Regions from separate parts of the Burkholderia sp. LMU1-1-1.1 genome, predicted to be linked through region 2. Evidence: predicted binding sites of a transcription regulator. Region 2 holds the regulator's gene; the other holds the start of a gene.

Region 1 (7,888 bases), on a different contig from region 2:
GAACTGCTTGAAGCGCCAGCCGCGCCATTGCTGGCTGGCGGTGACGCGCGCATTGAGCACGCCGTAGCCGGGCGCCGGTTGCTCGGTATTGCTGTCCTCCGCGTAGATCTTGCCGCTGGCGATACCCTCCAGCGCGGCGCCGAAGCGGCCGCCGGCCTCTTTCCAGGCCAGTTCGGCGTAGGCGTTGGCGTTGGGGACGCCGGGCAGCCGGCTGCCTTGCAGGACCACACCGAAGGCCTCGTCGTAGACGGCGCGCAGGGTGGTCAACGCCACGCGCGTGCTCAGGCCGTGGCGCCACGCGCTGTCGAGCGACAGCTCGAACCCCTGGCGCAGCGTGCGGCCGGCGTTGCGGTAGCTGGTGCGTCCGCCACCGCTGCTGTCGACCACCAGCTCGTCGCGGGTGCGGACCTGGAACACGGCGGCGTTGATCCGCGTGCCGGTGTTCAGCCGGGCCTTGACGCCGGCCTCCAGGTGCGTGCTTTGCGCCGCCCGCAGCCGGAAGTTGAAGCCGCCGCCTCCGCCCGAGTAAAACAGCTCGTTGAGAGTCGGCGTCTCGAAGCCGCGCGCGGAGCTGGCGTAGACGTTCAGCGTCGGCGCCAGTTTATACAGCACGCCCAGCACCGGTGTGGTGTGGCTGAAATCGAGGCTGCCGCTATCGTCGCCGTTGCCGCGGAAATGGTCGTCCACCGAGATTTTCACGGTGCTGTGGCGCAGGCCCGCGCTCAGCATCCAGGCGCCGGCCTCCCATTCCGCCTGAACGTAGGGATCGACGCTGGTGACCTTGTCGGTCTCGTCTCGCCGCAGCGCGCCCTTGACGCCGAAGCGCGTACCGATGAAGTTCTCGAAGCCCTGGCGCGCGTCGCTGGAGCGGCCGTATTCCAGGCCGACCGTGGTGCCGAGCTTTCCGCCCGCCAGCTGGCTGACGTGCAGCCAGTTCAGGTCCGCGCCGTAAAAGTCGCGCTCGAAATCGACCACGCCGCCCGAGTGGCTGGCCGGCGCCTGGAAGGCTTTGGAAAACGCCTGGTACTGGATCACGCCGCGGTTGCCGCCATAGACGGTCGCGCGCAGGCGGTCCTCGCCGAAGCGCTGCTCCCAGCTGGCGCCGATCTGCTGGTGGTCGATGCTCTTGCGGGTGTCGTAGCGGTCGGCCAGGGTGCGCTTCGGGCTTTGCGGGTCGGCGGCGTCGGTTTCGCCGGCGCGCGGGTCGCGCAGGTAGGTGGCCCAGCTGACGCCGAGCGCGTCCTGGGTGTCGTCCTGGCGCAGCGCGCTGGCGACGATGGTCAGGCTGGCCCCCGCCAGCGGCGTCAGGGTCAGTTTGGCGAACGCCTGGTCGCGGGTCGCGGCGCTGTGGGCGCGGTAGCCGTCGGTCTCGAAGCGCGAGGCGTCGAGCACATAGCCGATGCCGGCCTGCTTGCCCTGCGCGTTCAGGTCGGCCTTGCGGCTGCCGTAGCTGCCGGCGGTGAGCGTGGTCTCGATCGCCGGCGCACCCTCGCCGTCGCGCGTGAACATCTGGATCACGCCGCCGGAGTGGTTGCCGTACAGAGCGGAGAACGGCCCGCGCAGCACTTCGATGCGCTCGGCCATGTCCAGATTGAAGGTGGCCGCCTGGCCCTGGCCGTCCGGCATGCTGGCCGGGATGCCGTCGGCGATCAAGCGCACGCCGCGCACCCCGAAGGCCGAGCGGGCGCCAAAGCCGCGCGAGGAGATCTGCAGGTCCTGGGCGTAGTTCTGGCGGTTTTGCGCCACCAGGCCCGGCACCGCCGCCAATGCCTCGCTGGCGTTGACGCGCGCCTGGCCGTCGCGGATGCGCGCGGCGTCCAGCACGTCGACCGAGGCGGGCATGTCGAACACCGTGTGGCCCACGCGGGTGGCGCTGACCACCACCACGTCGGCCGGCACCTCGGCCAGGTCGGCCGCCATGGCGCCGCCGCCGAGGGCGAACAACGCCGCCACCGCGTTGAGGGGGAAAAAGGCTTGCTTCATGTTGTCTCCGTGTTTTTGGTCGTTGTAATGACGACCGGTAAGCAATATACCTGCCATCCGGTGTTTGTGGCACGACGCTTGCAACCGTAACCGCATTTACCCTGAAAGGCGATTTTATGAACAACCTGCGCTTGCTCTCCCGCCTCGTCGTCGCGCTGCTGGCCGCGCCGGCCTTTGCCGCGCCGCTGGCCTATGTGCCGAACGAGAAATCCGGTTCCATCAGCGTCATCGACACCGCCAGCGACACCGTGCTGCGCCAGATCCCCGCCGGCAAGCGGCCGCGCGGCATCGCCGCCGATCCGCGTGGCGCGCGGCTGTTCGTCACCGACGCCGCCGCCGGCGCGCTGCTGGTGATCGACGCCGCCAGCGGCGCGGTGACGCGGTCGATCGCGCTTGGCAAGTCACCCGAGGGCGTGGGCGCCTCGGCGGACGGCCGCTACGTCGCCGTCGCGGTAGAGGAGGGCAACAGCGTCGCGCTGATCGACGCGCACGAAGGCAGGGTGCTGGCCGATATTCCAGTGCGCGGGAAAAATCCCGAACACGCGGTGTTCAGTCCGGACGGCCGCTGGCTGCTGGTCAGCGCCGAGGAGGCGGAGCAGGTCGACGTGATCGACGTCGCGGCGCGCCGCCAGAGCGGTTCGATCGCCGTCGGCCTGCGCCCGCGCGGCATGGGCTTCAGCCCCGACGGCGCCCGCGCCTATGTGGCCTGCGAGCTGGCCAACGCGGTCTACGTGATCGACATGGCGACGCTGGCGGCGGTGGCGCGGGTGCCGGCCGGGCGCAACGCCAACGGCATCGCCGTCCATCCCGACGGCAGCCGGGTCTACGTCTCGAACGGCATCGACGCCAGCGTGATGGCGATCGACACCGCTAGCAACACGGTAGTGGCGACCATCGCCGTCGGCAAGCGCCCGTGGAACATGGCGCTGACGCCGGACGGCGCCAAGCTGTATGTCGCCAACGGCCGCTCCGACAGCGTTTCGGTCATCGATACGGCCGCCGCGGCCAGGCGCGCAGACGTCGCCGTCGGCGAACTGCCCTGGGGGGTGGTGATCCGCTGAGCCGCCGGCCGCGCTGCTCCATAGGATGACACCTGTTCCAAATATGAACAGCCGGCGCGGCGCGCAATGCCCCGCCGGCCGGGCTTTCCCCTCTCCGCGCGGGCCACGACGGTGCTGGCACGGTGCTTGCGAAAAAGAGTCTACGCACCAGCGACCGCCGCTCCGCCACGGAGCGGCCTCATAACCACAGCAGAAAGAGGACGACATGGATCTCGCAGACATCAGCAAACTAGGCGTAGCCAACCCATTCAAGGCGCGCTACGACAATTACATCGGCGGCAAATTCGTCGCCCCGGTCAAGGGCCAGTACTTCGGCAACATCACGCCGATCACCGGCCAGGTGTTCTGCGAGGTGGCGCGCTCCACCGCCGAGGACGTGGAGCTGGCGCTGGACGCCGCCCACGCGGCCAAGGACGCGTGGGGCAAGACCTCGCAGACCGAGCGCGCCAACATCCTTAACAAGATCGCCGACCGCATCGAAGCCAACCTGGCGCTGATCGCCACCGCCGAGACCATCGACAACGGCAAGCCTATCCGCGAGACCACCGCCGCCGACATCCCGCTGGCGGTCGACCATTTCCGCTATTTCGCCGGCTGCATCCGCGCCCAGGAGGGCTCGGTGGCGCAGATCGACGCCGAGACCTACGCCTACCACTTCCACGAGCCGCTCGGCGTGGTCGGCCAGATCATCCCGTGGAACTTCCCGATCCTGATGGCGGTGTGGAAGCTGGCGCCGGCGCTGGCCGCCGGCAACTGCGTGGTGCTCAAGCCCGCCGAGCAGACCCCCGCCTCGATCATGGTGCTGCTGGAGGTGATCGGCGACCTGCTGCCGCCGGGCGTGCTCAATGTGGTCAACGGCTACGGCCTGGAGGCGGGCAAGCCGCTGGCGTCGAACAAGCGCATCGCCAAGATCGCCTTCACCGGCGAGACCGGCACCGGGCGCCTGATCATGCAGTACGCCGCGCAGAACCTGATCCCGGTCACGCTGGAACTGGGCGGCAAGTCGCCCAACATCTTCTTCGAGGACGTGATGGACGCCGACGACGCCTTCTTCGACAAGTGCCTGGAGGGCTTCGCGATGTTCGCGCTGAACCAGGGCGAGGTGTGCACCTGTCCGTCGCGGGTGCTTATCCAGGAATCGATCTACGAAAAATTCATCGAGCGCGCGCTGGCGCGCGTGGCCGCGATCAAGCAGGGCAACCCGCTCGACGCCGGCACCATGCTCGGCGCGCAGGCGTCGAACGAGCAGCTCGAGAAGATCATGTCGTACATCGACATCGGCAAGCAGGAGGGCGCGCAGCTGCTGGCCGGCGGCGAACGCAATGTGCAGGGCGGCGACTTGAAGGACGGCTACTACGTGCGCCCCACCGTCTTCAAGGGCGACAACAAGATGCGCATCTTCCAGGAGGAGATCTTCGGGCCGGTGGTGTCGGTGACCACCTTCAAGGACGAGGCGGACGCGCTGCGCATCGCCAACGACACGCTGTACGGCCTGGGCGCCGGCCTGTGGACGCGCGACGGCTCGCGCGCCTTCCGCGTCGGCCGCGCCATCCAGGCCGGCCGCGTCTGGACCAACTGCTACCACCTGTATCCGGCGCACGCCGCGTTCGGCGGCTACAAGCAGTCGGGCATCGGCCGCGAGAACCACAAGATGATGCTCGACCACTACCAGCAGACCAAGAACCTGTTGGTCAGCTACAGCCCGAACGCGCTCGGCTTCTTCTAGCCATGCCCGCCGCGATCCCCCGCGTCACGGCGACCCCGGCGGCGCTCGACATGCTCGCCGGGCTGCGCCGCCGCCACGGTCCGCTGCTGTTCTTCCAGTCGGGCGGCTGCTGCGACGGCAGCGCGCCGATGTGCTATCCGGCGGGCGAGTTCGATATCAGCGACACCGATGTCTATCTCGGCAACCTGGACGGGACGCCGTTCTACATGGGGCGCGAGCAGTTCGAGTATTGGGAACACACGCAGTTGATCATCGACGTGGTCGACGGCAACGGCGGCATGTTCTCGCTCGACAACGGCACCGGCCGGCGCTTCCTGACCCGTTCGCGCCTGTTCAGCGACGAGGAGCTGGCGGCCCTGCCACCGCCGGCGCGGTAACGCGGCGGCAGATAAAAATCATAATAACCGGAGAAGATTGTGCAAAAATTAGTCATCGCATCGTTGGCGGGGATCTCGATCCTGACGCTGGCGCAGGCGGCCGATGTCACCACGGCCATGCTCAAGAACGCGGCCACCAGCACCGACAGCGTGCTGTCGTTCGGCCTGGGTTCGGAGGGCCAGCGCTACTCGCCGCTGGCGCAGGTGAACACCAAGACCGTCGCCAAGCTGGTGCCGGCGTGGTCGTTCTCGTTCGGCGGCGAAAAGCAGCGCGGCCAGGAGTCGCAGCCGCTGATCTACAAGGGCAAGATGTTCGTCACCGCGTCGTATTCGCGCATCTTCGCGATCGATCTGAAAACCGGCGCCAAGCTGTGGAAGTACGAGCACCGCCTGCCCGACGGCATCATGCCGTGCTGCGACGTGGTCAACCGCGGCGCCGCGTTGTACGGCAACCTGGTCATCTTCGGCACGCTCGACGCGCAGCTCGTGGCGCTCGACCAGGACACCGGCAAGATCGTCTGGAAGGAGAAGGTCGACGACTATGCCGCCGGCTATTCGATGACGGCCGCGCCGTTGATCGCCGACGGCGTGCTGCTGACGGGCGTCTCCGGCGGCGAGTTCGGCGTCGTCGGCCGGGTCGAGGCGCGCAATCCGCTGACCGGCGATCTGCTATGGACCCGTCCCACCGTCGAGGGCCATATGGGCCACCGCTACGACAAGGACGGCAAGGAAAGCGACAACGACGTCACCGGCACCTTGAACAAGACCTGGCCGGGGGAGCTGTGGAAGACCGGCGGCGCCTCGACCTGGATGGGCGGGACCTACGATGCCAAGACCGGCCTGGCCTACTTCGGCACCGGCAATCCGGCGCCGTGGAACAGCCATCTACGCCCCGGGGACAACCTGTACTCGTCGTCCACCGTGGCGTTGGATGTGAAGACCGGCCAGATCAAGTGGGCCTACCAGAACACCCCCAACGATTCGTGGGACTTCGACGGCGCCAATGAATTCGTCACCTTCGACATGGACGGCAAGCGGTTCGGCGGCAAGGCCGACCGCAACGGTTTCTTCTACGTGAACGACGCCAGCACCGGCAAGCTGCACAACGCCTTCCCGTTCGTCAAGAAGATCACCTGGGCGTCGGGCATCGACCTGAAGACCGGCCGGCCGAACTTCATCGCGGCCAACCGCCCGGGCGATCCGACCAAGGGCGAGGAGGGCAAGAAGGGCGGCACGGTGTTCGCGGCGCCCGCCTTCCTCGGCGCGAAGAACCAGATGCCAATGGCGTACAGCCAGCAGACAGGCTTGTTCTACGTGCCCGCCAACGAGTGGGGCATGGACATCTGGAACGAGCCGATCAGCTACAAGAAGGGCGGGGCCTACCTCGGCGCCGGCTTCACCATCCGGCCCCTGTTCGACGACTATATCGGCGCGCTGCGCGCGATCGATCCGAAGTCCGGCAAGATCGTCTGGGAGGTCAAGAACACGGCGCCGCTGTGGGGCGGCGTGATGACCACCGCCGGCGGGCTGGTGTTCTACGGCACGCCGGAGGGCTACCTCAAGGCGCTCGACGCCAAGTCGGGCAAAGAGCTGTGGAAGTTCCAGACCGGCTCCGGCGTGGTGGCGCCGCCGGTCACCTGGCAGGACGGCGATACGCAATACGTGGCTGTCGTTTCCGGCTGGGGCGGCGCGGTGCCGCTGTGGGGCGGCGAGGTGGCCAAGAAGGTCAATTTCCTGGAGCAGGGCGGCTCGGTGTGGGTGTTCAAGCTCTCCTCCAAATAACACGGTTCCTGTAATTTTCGGGCGGCTTCGGCCGCCCTTTTTTTTTCGGTCTACTTCTGAACAGTGTCACACCGCGATTGATCCGATCCGGCACAGGAGGCGCGCGCGGGGCGCCGCGCCGCCCGTGGCGGCGCGTGGGCACGCGAATTGCCATGACAGGCTTACATCGTTCGATGTGCACAACAATAACGGGAGATCGAAAAATGAAGACAGTAGTGATGCTGGGCGCGCTGGCCATCGCCGCGACGCAGGGCGCGCGGGCGGCCGATTTCAAGGCCGGCGACTGGAACGTCTCGCTGGGCGGCATCGTCAACGCCTACTACACGCAGGTGTCGTGTAGCGGCGACGCGGTCGGCGGGCTGGCGCTGGGCGGCAAGGCGGTCGGCTGCGGCGGCGAGAAGGACCGCACCACCATCGGCAACGGCCTGCTGCCGAACGGGCTGGTGACGTCGGCCACGTCGCGCCAGGGCGACTACGACGTCAAGGCGCTGATCGGCATCTACAACGCCACCGCCACCGACAGCGCGATCGCCGTCAACAGCGGCGTCGACGTGCGCCAGGCCTACTTCACCTTCGGTAACGACCGCATGGGCACCGTCAAACTGGGACGCGACAACGGCATCTTCGGCGCCACGGCAATCTTCGCCGACATGACGCTGATCGGCACAGGCGCGCCGGTGCAGGCCACCCAGCGCGGACGCGTCACGCTGGGCCACATCGGCGCCGGCTACAGCTACGTGGGCTACTATGGACAGATCGCCTACAGCGCGCCGAAGTCGTCGCTTGGCGGCTTCGGCCTCGACGCGGCGCTGGTCAGCCCCGTGGCCGACACGCCGATCGTGGCGGCGCCGGTGTACACGGCGAAAACCAGTCCGCAGTTCCAGGCGCAGGTCAGCTACGCCGCCGACGGCTTCAAGACCTGGCTGGGCGCGAAGTCGCAAAAGTTCAGCGCCACCGCG
Region 2 (7,888 bases):
GGACACAAAAAAGGGCGCCCTTGCGCCCTTTGTTGGATGGTGCCGGAGGCCGTTGTTATAGGGCGGCGGCAGCGGGTTCGTAGCTATCCGGGAGATGCTTGATCGCATCGTGGCCGTGCTGCTGAACTTTGGATTTGTATTTCATGACCTGACGGTCGAGCTTGTCGACCAGGGTGTCGATCGCGGCGTACAGGTCTTGCGACAGGCTTTCCACGTACACGGTTTTACCCGACATGCGCAGATTGATTTCAGCCTTCTGGCGTTTGGATTTCTCTTTAAGGTTATCTACAGTCAGGATGACAGCAATATCAATAACTTGATCGAAGTGACGAGTGACACGTTCCAGTTTGCTCTGTACGTATTCGCGGATGGCCGCGGTCACTTCGAGATGATGTCCACTGATGGTCAGATTCATACACGCTCCTAAAGATAAATGTCGCTTACGGTCAGTGCCGCGCCCATTGCGGCCGGGCGCACAGTGACCAAGTAACTACAAAGACTTGCGGAGACTAACGGGAGGGATTTTCAACGCTTCGCGATATTTGGCAACAGTCCGTCGCGCAATCACCATGCCTTGTTCCCCCAGCATGTCCGCAATCTTACTGTCGGATAAAGGATTTTTAGGGTCTTCAGCTCCTGTCAATTGCACGATGAGTGCCCGTATCGCCGTCGAACTTGCTTCACCGCCCGCTTCGGTGGCGACGTGGCTACCAAAGAAATATTTCAACTCAAACATGCCGTGCGGCGTCAGCATGTACTTTTGAGTCGTCACCCGAGAAATAGTGCTCTCGTGTAAACCCAGTGTATCAGCAATTTCGCGAAGCACAAGGGGGCGCATGGCAACCGCGCCGTGCGAGAAAAAGTTCTTTTGCCTTTCTACTATCGCCTGCGCCACGCGCAGGATGGTGTCGAAGCGCTGGCGCATATTCTTGATCAGCCACTTGGCTTCCTGCAACTGGGCGCCCATCGCGCCCTCGCCCTTGCCCTGCTTGAGCAGGTTGGCGTACATGGCGTTGACCCGCAGGCGCGGCATGACGTCGTTGTTGAGGCTGACCTGCCAGCCGTTGCGCGCCTTCTTGACGATCACGTCCGGCACCACGTAGTCGGACACGTCCGAGGCGAAGGCCGAACCCGGATGCGGATTGCACAGGCGGATGACGGCCTGCGCCTCGCGCAAGTCCTCGTCGTCGCACACCAGCGCCTTTTTCAGCTTGTTGAAATCGCGCTGGGCGAACCAGGTCAGATGGTTCTCGACGATGGTCAGCGCCATGCGCCGCGTCACCAGCGCGATGCCCGGCAGGCGCTTGATCTGCAGCGCCAGGCATTCGGAGGCGTTGCGCGCGCCCACGCCCATCGGGTCGAAGCTTTGCAGCATCGACAAGGCGGTGCGCAGTTCGTCGATGTCGACTTCCAGTTCCTCCGGCAGGCGCGCGTGGATCTCCTCCAGCGGCTCCTCCAGGTAGCCGTTCTCGTCGAGCGCGTCGATGATCAGCTCGACCAGCGCGCGGTCGCGCGTCTCCAGCACGGTCACCCGCATCTGCTCCATCAGATGCTCGCGCAGCGTGCAGTGGTTGGCCTCCAGTTGGGGACGCGCGTCCTCGTCGTCGGGGGCCTTGCTGCGGCCGGCGTCGCTCCAGTCGACGTCGGCCTCGCTGCTGGTACTTTCGGTATCGGCGGCGGGGCCGTCGTAGGGGTCGGCGTCGGCGGCGGCCGGCGCGTCCTGCTGGCCCGGCGGGCCTTCGGGCGGCGCCTCGCCGGACGGCGCCTGCTGGCTGATGGCGCCGTCGGACAACAGCCGCAGCGATCGGTCGAGCGGGTCGTCCAGACGCTCGAGCAGGGGGTTGTCGGTGAGCAGTTGCTCGAGCTCCTGGTGCAGCTCCAGCGTGGACAGCTGCAGCAGACGGATCGACTGCTGCAGCTGGGGTGTCAGCGCGAGGTGCTGCGACGTGCGCAGTTGCAATGACTGTTTCATGGGGCCTATTTACATCCGGAAGTGTTCACCCAGGTACACGCGGCGGACCGACTCGTCGGCGATGATGTCGTCCGGCCGGCCTGAAGCCAGAACCGAGCCCTGGTTGATGATATATGCGCGGTCGCAAATGCCCAGCGTCTCGCGCACATTGTGATCGGTAATGAGGACGCCGATATTGCGTTCCTTGAGGAAGCGCACGATGCGCTGGATCTCAATGACGGCAATCGGGTCGACCCCGGCGAAAGGTTCGTCAAGCAGCACGAAGCGCGGGTTGGTGGCCAGCGCGCGGGCGATCTCCACGCGGCGGCGTTCGCCGCCGGACAGCGACAGCGCCTGGTTTTCGCGCAGCTTTTCGATTTGCAAATCGGCCAGCAGGGTATTGAGCCGTTCATCAATGGCAGCCTTGGATAAAGGCTTGCCGTCCACTTTCTGGATTTCGAGGACGGCGCGGATATTCTCTTCCACGGTCAGCTTGCGGAACACCGAAGCCTCCTGTGGCAGGTAGGACAGGCCGAGCGAGGCCCGGCGGTGGATCGGCAGCGAGGAGATGTCGACGCCGCTGATGTCGATGGTGCCGGCGTCCGACGGCACCAGGCCGACGATCATGTAGAACGAGGTGGTCTTGCCGGCGCCGTTGGGGCCGAGCAGGCCGACCACTTCGCCGCATTCGACCTGCAGCGAGACGTCATGCACGACCTGGCGCTTGCCGTAGGTCTTTTGCAGGCCGCGCACGATCAGGGTGCTACCGCATGTTGGCTCCATGCTTATTTCCCCGCCGCTGGATTGGTGGCGGGAGCGGGCGCGGGCGCCTGCTTGTTCGACGGCTGGATCACCATGGTGCTGCGGCCGCCGCCCGGTTTGCTTTCGCCGGTGGCGGTGTTTTTCACGGCGAAGAATTCGCGCCGGCTGTCATAGGAGATGAACTCGCCGTCGACCTGGCTGGCGTTCTTGCTGCCCTCCAGCTTCTTGATCTGCGCCTTCGAGAACAGCTTGACCAGCTCGGTCTTGCCGTCGTATTCGATGCGGTCGGCGCGGCCCTCGACCCACTGGTCGCCGGCGCCGTCGAGCTTTTGGCGGAACGTCGCCTGCACGCCCGGCGCGCCGGTCAGCACCACGAGCTGGTAGCCTTCCGGATCTTCGGTGACCACCGCCTTCGGCGACTTCATCAGCAAAGTGCCGCGGGTCAGCACGACGTTGCCGGTGAAGGTCTTGATCTGCTTGACGTCGTCGGCGTCGAGGTTGTCGAAGGAAATCTCGGTCGGCTTGTTGGAGTCGGCTTTTTCGGCGTGGGCCGCGCCCATGGCGGCCAGTAGCAGCGCGGCCGACAGTATCAGTTTCTTCATCATCGTGTCCTTCATATCGGTGTCTCTTGTATTAGCGCGGCGCCTTCGGCGGCATCGTGATCGTTCCGCGTCCGCCCAGCTGCAGCTGGCGCGTCGCGTTATTGGTTTTCATGCCGGTGCCGCTGGAAGTCATGTTACCCAGCTTCATCTGCACCGGCGCCTTGGTTTCCATCCGTTCCTCGTCCGGGAACACGGTCAGGGTGCTGGTCTGCAGGTGCATCGCCTCGGCCTTCGGCGAGGCCGGCCGCACCACGTCGACGTTGCCGTTGAGCGTGACACGCGTGTTGTTCTGGTCGACCCGCGCGGTATCGGCGTGGATCGTCATCGGCGGCTGCTGGCCCGACAGGCTGTTGAGGAACGGCTTGTCGATATCGGACGAGTCGTCGATCGGCCGGTGGGTCAGCTTGTCGCCGGAAACGATATACGCCGGCCTGCCCTCCTTGGTCATGCGCACCAGGCTGAAGCGGTCGATGATGTAGTCCGGCTCGTTGAGGAACTGGTCCGCCTGCTGCTCCTGGCCGGACTGGTTGACCACTTGCACCAGCCAAAAGCTGCCGACGGCGACAAACACGCCGATGATCATCGTCAAGGTCAGCTGCCAGCGATGTGCTGTTCTTTTACGCATGATTACACTCCATCACACCATGAACTGCGCCAGCACGCGCTCGTACGTGCCCTGCGCGTGCAACAGCAGTTCGCACACTTCGCGCACGGCGCCGCGTCCGCCCTGCGCCACCGTGGTGTGGTGCGCGCGCTCGAGCACCTCCTTGCGTCCGCCCGGCACCGCCACCGCGAAGCCGACCCGCGTCAAGATCGGCAGGTCGACGATGTCGTCGCCGATGAAGCCGACCTGCTCGGCCGTCAGCCCGGTCTTTTCCAGCAGCGCGTTGAACGGCGTCAGCTTGTCGTGGCCGCCCTGGTGCAGGAAGCCGATGCCGAGGTCGGCGGCGCGCTTGACCACCTGCGGCGACACGCGCGCGCTGATGATGGCCGTCTGCACGCCGGATTCCTGCAGCAGCTTGATGCCCAGGCCGTCGTACACGTTGAAGGTCTTCAGGGCCTCGCCGTCGGCGCCGTAATGCAGGCTGCCGTCGGTCAGCACGCCGTCGACGTCGAAGATCATCAGCTTGACGCGCGCGGCGCGTTCCACATAAGTCAGCTCGGTCATCAAATCACCTTTGCGCGGGTCAGGTCGTGGATGTGCAGCGCGCCGACCAGCTTGCCCTCGGCGTCGGTCACCAGCATCTGGTTGATGCGGTACTGCTCCATCACGGCCACGGCGTCGACCGCCAGTTTCTCCGGCGAAATGCTGCGCGGATTCGGGTGCATGACGTCGCGGATCACCACCTTGGTGAAGTCCTGGACCTTCTCGATCATGCGGCGCAGGTCGCCGTCGGTGAACACGCCGATCGGCTTGCCGTCGGCGTCGACGATGGCGGTCATGCCCATGCCTTTTTGCGTGATCTCCAGCAGCGCGTCCGTCAGTTTCACGTCGGCGCCGACTTTCGGTACATCGTCGCCGCTGCGCATGACGTCGCGCACGTGCGTCAACAGGCGCCGGCCCAACGCGCCGCCCGGATGGGAACGCGCGAAATCCTCCTCGCGGAAGCCGCGCAGGTCCAGCAGCGCCACGGCCAGCGCGTCGCCCAGCGCCAGGGTGACCGTGGTCGACGTCGTCGGCGCCAGGTTCATCGGGCAGGCTTCCTTGGCCACGGCCACGTTCAGGTGGACGTCGGCGATCACGGCCAGGCTCGAGCCGGGCTTGCCGGTCATCGCGATGACCTTGCTGCCCATGCGCTTGACCACCGGCAAAATCGTCATCAGTTCGGCGCTCTCGCCCGAATACGAAATGGCGATGAAGGCGTCGTCGGCGGTGACCATGCCGAGGTCGCCGTGGGCCGCCTCGGCCGGGTGCACGAACAGCGCCGGCGTGCCGGTCGAGGCCAGGGTCGCGGCGATCTTGCGGGCGATGTGGCCGGACTTGCCGATGCCGGACACCACCACCCTGCCCTTGCAATTTAGCAACAGTGCGATGGCGCGCACCACGCTGTCGTCGTCGCCCAGGCGGGCGTTGAGCGCGGCGATGGCGTCGGCCTCGTTTTGCAACGTTTCACGAGCCAGCCGCAAGGCGTGCGCGGCCATTTTTGCGTCGAAAGCTTTCAGCATTGTTTTTTCATGGGTTACACTCATACCCAAGTATAGCCGAATTGAGAAAGCAAAAAACTTGCCAGTCAAAACATAACGCCCGGCCCCGGCGACAAACAACTAAATATTATTCTACTGGCTATGTTGAAATGACGTTTTCACCCCTGGAATTAACCCTGATACTGCTCGGCAGCGCCGTGTTGGGCGTGGTGGCGTTCCGCATGATGCACCTGCCGCCCATGCTCGGCTACCTGGTCGTCGGCATCCTGATCGGCCCCCACGCGCTGGGCCTGGCCGAGCAAAGCGAGGCGACCCACGGACTGGCCGAGTTCGGCGTCGTGTTCCTGATGTTCTCCATCGGCCTCGAATTCTCGCTACCCAAGCTGATGGCCATGCGCGGCATCGTCTTCGGCCTCGGCATGGCGCAGGTGGTGTTCACCATCGCCGCCACCATGCTGTTCGGCTGGGCCATCGCCACCCAGCTGCCCCCCTCCATCCAGATCAGCTGGCAGGCCTCGTTCGCGCTGGGCGGCGCGCTGGCGATGTCGTCGACCGCCATCGTGGTCAAGATGCTGACCGAGCGGCTCGAGCTCGAAAGCGAACACGGTCGCAAGATCATCGGTATCCTGCTGTTCCAGGATCTGGCCGTGGTGCCGCTGCTGATCCTGATCCCGTCGCTGGGCCAGCGCCCCGACGCGCTGGTCGAGACCTTGGCCTGGGCCGGCCTCAAGGCCGTCATCGTGCTGGCGCTGCTGCTGTTCGTCGGCCACCGGCTGATGCGCGGCTGGTTCACCATCGTCGTCAAGCGCCGCTCGCAGGAGCTGTTCATGCTCAACCTGCTGCTGATCACCTTGGGCGCGGCCTGGATCACCGAGCGCGCCGGCCTGTCGCTCGCGCTGGGCGCCTTCGTGGCCGGCATGCTCATTTCCGAGACCGAATACAAGCACCAGGTGGAGGAGGACATCAAGCCCTTCCGCGACGTGCTGCTGGGGCTGTTCTTCATCACCATCGGCATGCTGCTCAACGTCCGCCTGGTGCTGGAGAACTGGTGGCTGGTGCTGGTGTTGCTGGGCGGCCCGGTGCTGCTCAAGTTCGCGCTGATCGCCGGCCTGGCCAAGCTGTTCGGCTCGTCCGACGGCGTCTCGATCCGCACCGGCCTGGCGCTGGCGCAGGCCGGCGAGTTCGGCTTCGTGCTCCTGAACCTGGCCGGCGGCAGCAAGCTGATGGACCCGTTCATCATCCAGGTGGTGCTGGCGTCGATGGTGCTGTCGATGCTGGTGGCGCCGTTCATCATCGCCAAATCGGACCAGATCGTCATGAAGGTGTCGAGCAACGAGTGGATGATGCAATCGTTGGCGCTGACCAAGATCGCCAGCCGCACCATGTCCACCAGCAAGCACGTGATCGTCGCCGGGTTCGGGCGCAGCGGCCAGAGCCTGGCGACCCTGCTGAGCGAGGAAAACATCGAATACCACGCGCTCGACCTCGACCCGGAGCGGGTGCAGGAGGCGCAGGCGGCAGGACGGCAAGTGTCGTACGGGGACGCCGCGCGCCGCGAGAGCCTGGTCGCGGCCGGCATCTACCGCGCCAGCGCGGTGGTGATCACCTACGCCAGCACGCCGTCGGCGCTCAAGGTGCTGCACCTGGTGCATGAACTGGCGCCAACCTTGCCGGTGATCGTGCGTTCGTACGACGACACCGACCTGGACCGGCTGAAGGCGGCCGGCGCCGCCGAGGTGGTGCCGGAACTGATGGAGGGCAGCCTGATGCTGGCCTCGCACGCGCTGGTGATGCTGGGCGTGCCGTTGCGGCGCGTGGTGCACCGGGTGCAGGCCGCGCGCGAGGAACGCTACGCGTCGCTGCGCGGCTACTTCCGCGGCGTCAGCGACGCCGGCGAGGACGCCGACCTGGAGCGGCTGCACTCGGTCACCCTGGACGGCGGCGCCACCGCCGTCGGCCGCCCGCTGCGCGAGATCGACATGGCCGGATCCGGCGCCGAGGTGACCACCATCCGGCGCGGCAAGGCGCGGCTCGACGCCGGGCCGGACACGGTGCTCGAGGCCGGCGACGTGGTGGTGGTGCGCGGCGGAGCCGACGCCGTCACGCGCGCGGAAAACCGCCTGCTGCGCTAGCGCGGAACGGCCCGGTCCCGGCCCGCCGTCACGGCTTTTCGCAGCTGGCGATGGCGGTCGTTTCCACCGGTGCCTTTTGATCCGGCTCGGTCACGTCGTAGACGTCCTGGGTGCAGGTGCCGTTGGCGAAATTGAACATCACCAGATACTTGTGCAGCGGCTGCGGCGTGAACCGGGCGGTCAGCGGCCCGCACGAGCCGTGGCTGCGGAAGCCGGGGCTCGAATCGCTCCAGCTCGAATAACCGCGGATCTGCAGCGGCTTTTCCGCCTTCACCACCGTGTCGATCTGCGGATAA

What was found. The regulator sigma-54, encoded in region 2, starts transcription at its own class of promoters, with help from an activator protein. The targets are predictions, from matches to a motif close to TGGCANGNAANCTGCTTT.
Region 1: MRBLMU1_RS21365 (beta-propeller fold lactonase family protein) is a predicted target of sigma-54. The motif match lies at 2,051-2,068, and genes of this name have one in related genera.

The regions. Positions count from the first base shown of each region.
Region 1 covers NZ_JBEGHG010000027.1:5,920-13,807, reverse strand. Annotated here, with positions in the region: gene MRBLMU1_RS21370 (TonB-dependent receptor family protein) at 1-1,983, opposite strand, end outside; gene MRBLMU1_RS21365 (beta-propeller fold lactonase family protein) at 2,100-3,044, shown strand; gene adh (aldehyde dehydrogenase) at 3,250-4,770, shown strand; gene MRBLMU1_RS21355 (DUF779 domain-containing protein) at 4,773-5,147, shown strand; gene MRBLMU1_RS21350 (PQQ-dependent methanol/ethanol family dehydrogenase) at 5,187-6,929, shown strand; gene MRBLMU1_RS21345 (porin) at 7,133-7,888, shown strand, end outside.
Region 2 covers NZ_JBEGHG010000086.1:51,132-59,019, reverse strand. Annotated here, with positions in the region: gene hpf (ribosome hibernation-promoting factor, HPF/YfiA family) at 56-415, opposite strand; gene MRBLMU1_RS31545 (RNA polymerase factor sigma-54) at 491-1,972, opposite strand; gene lptB (LPS export ABC transporter ATP-binding protein) at 1,982-2,734, opposite strand; gene lptA (lipopolysaccharide transport periplasmic protein LptA) at 2,737-3,315, opposite strand; gene lptC (LPS export ABC transporter periplasmic protein LptC) at 3,347-3,940, opposite strand; gene MRBLMU1_RS31525 (KdsC family phosphatase) at 3,953-4,483, opposite strand; gene MRBLMU1_RS31520 (KpsF/GutQ family sugar-phosphate isomerase) at 4,483-5,481, opposite strand; gene MRBLMU1_RS31515 (cation:proton antiporter) at 5,610-7,592, shown strand; gene MRBLMU1_RS31510 (hypothetical protein) at 7,621-7,888, opposite strand, start outside.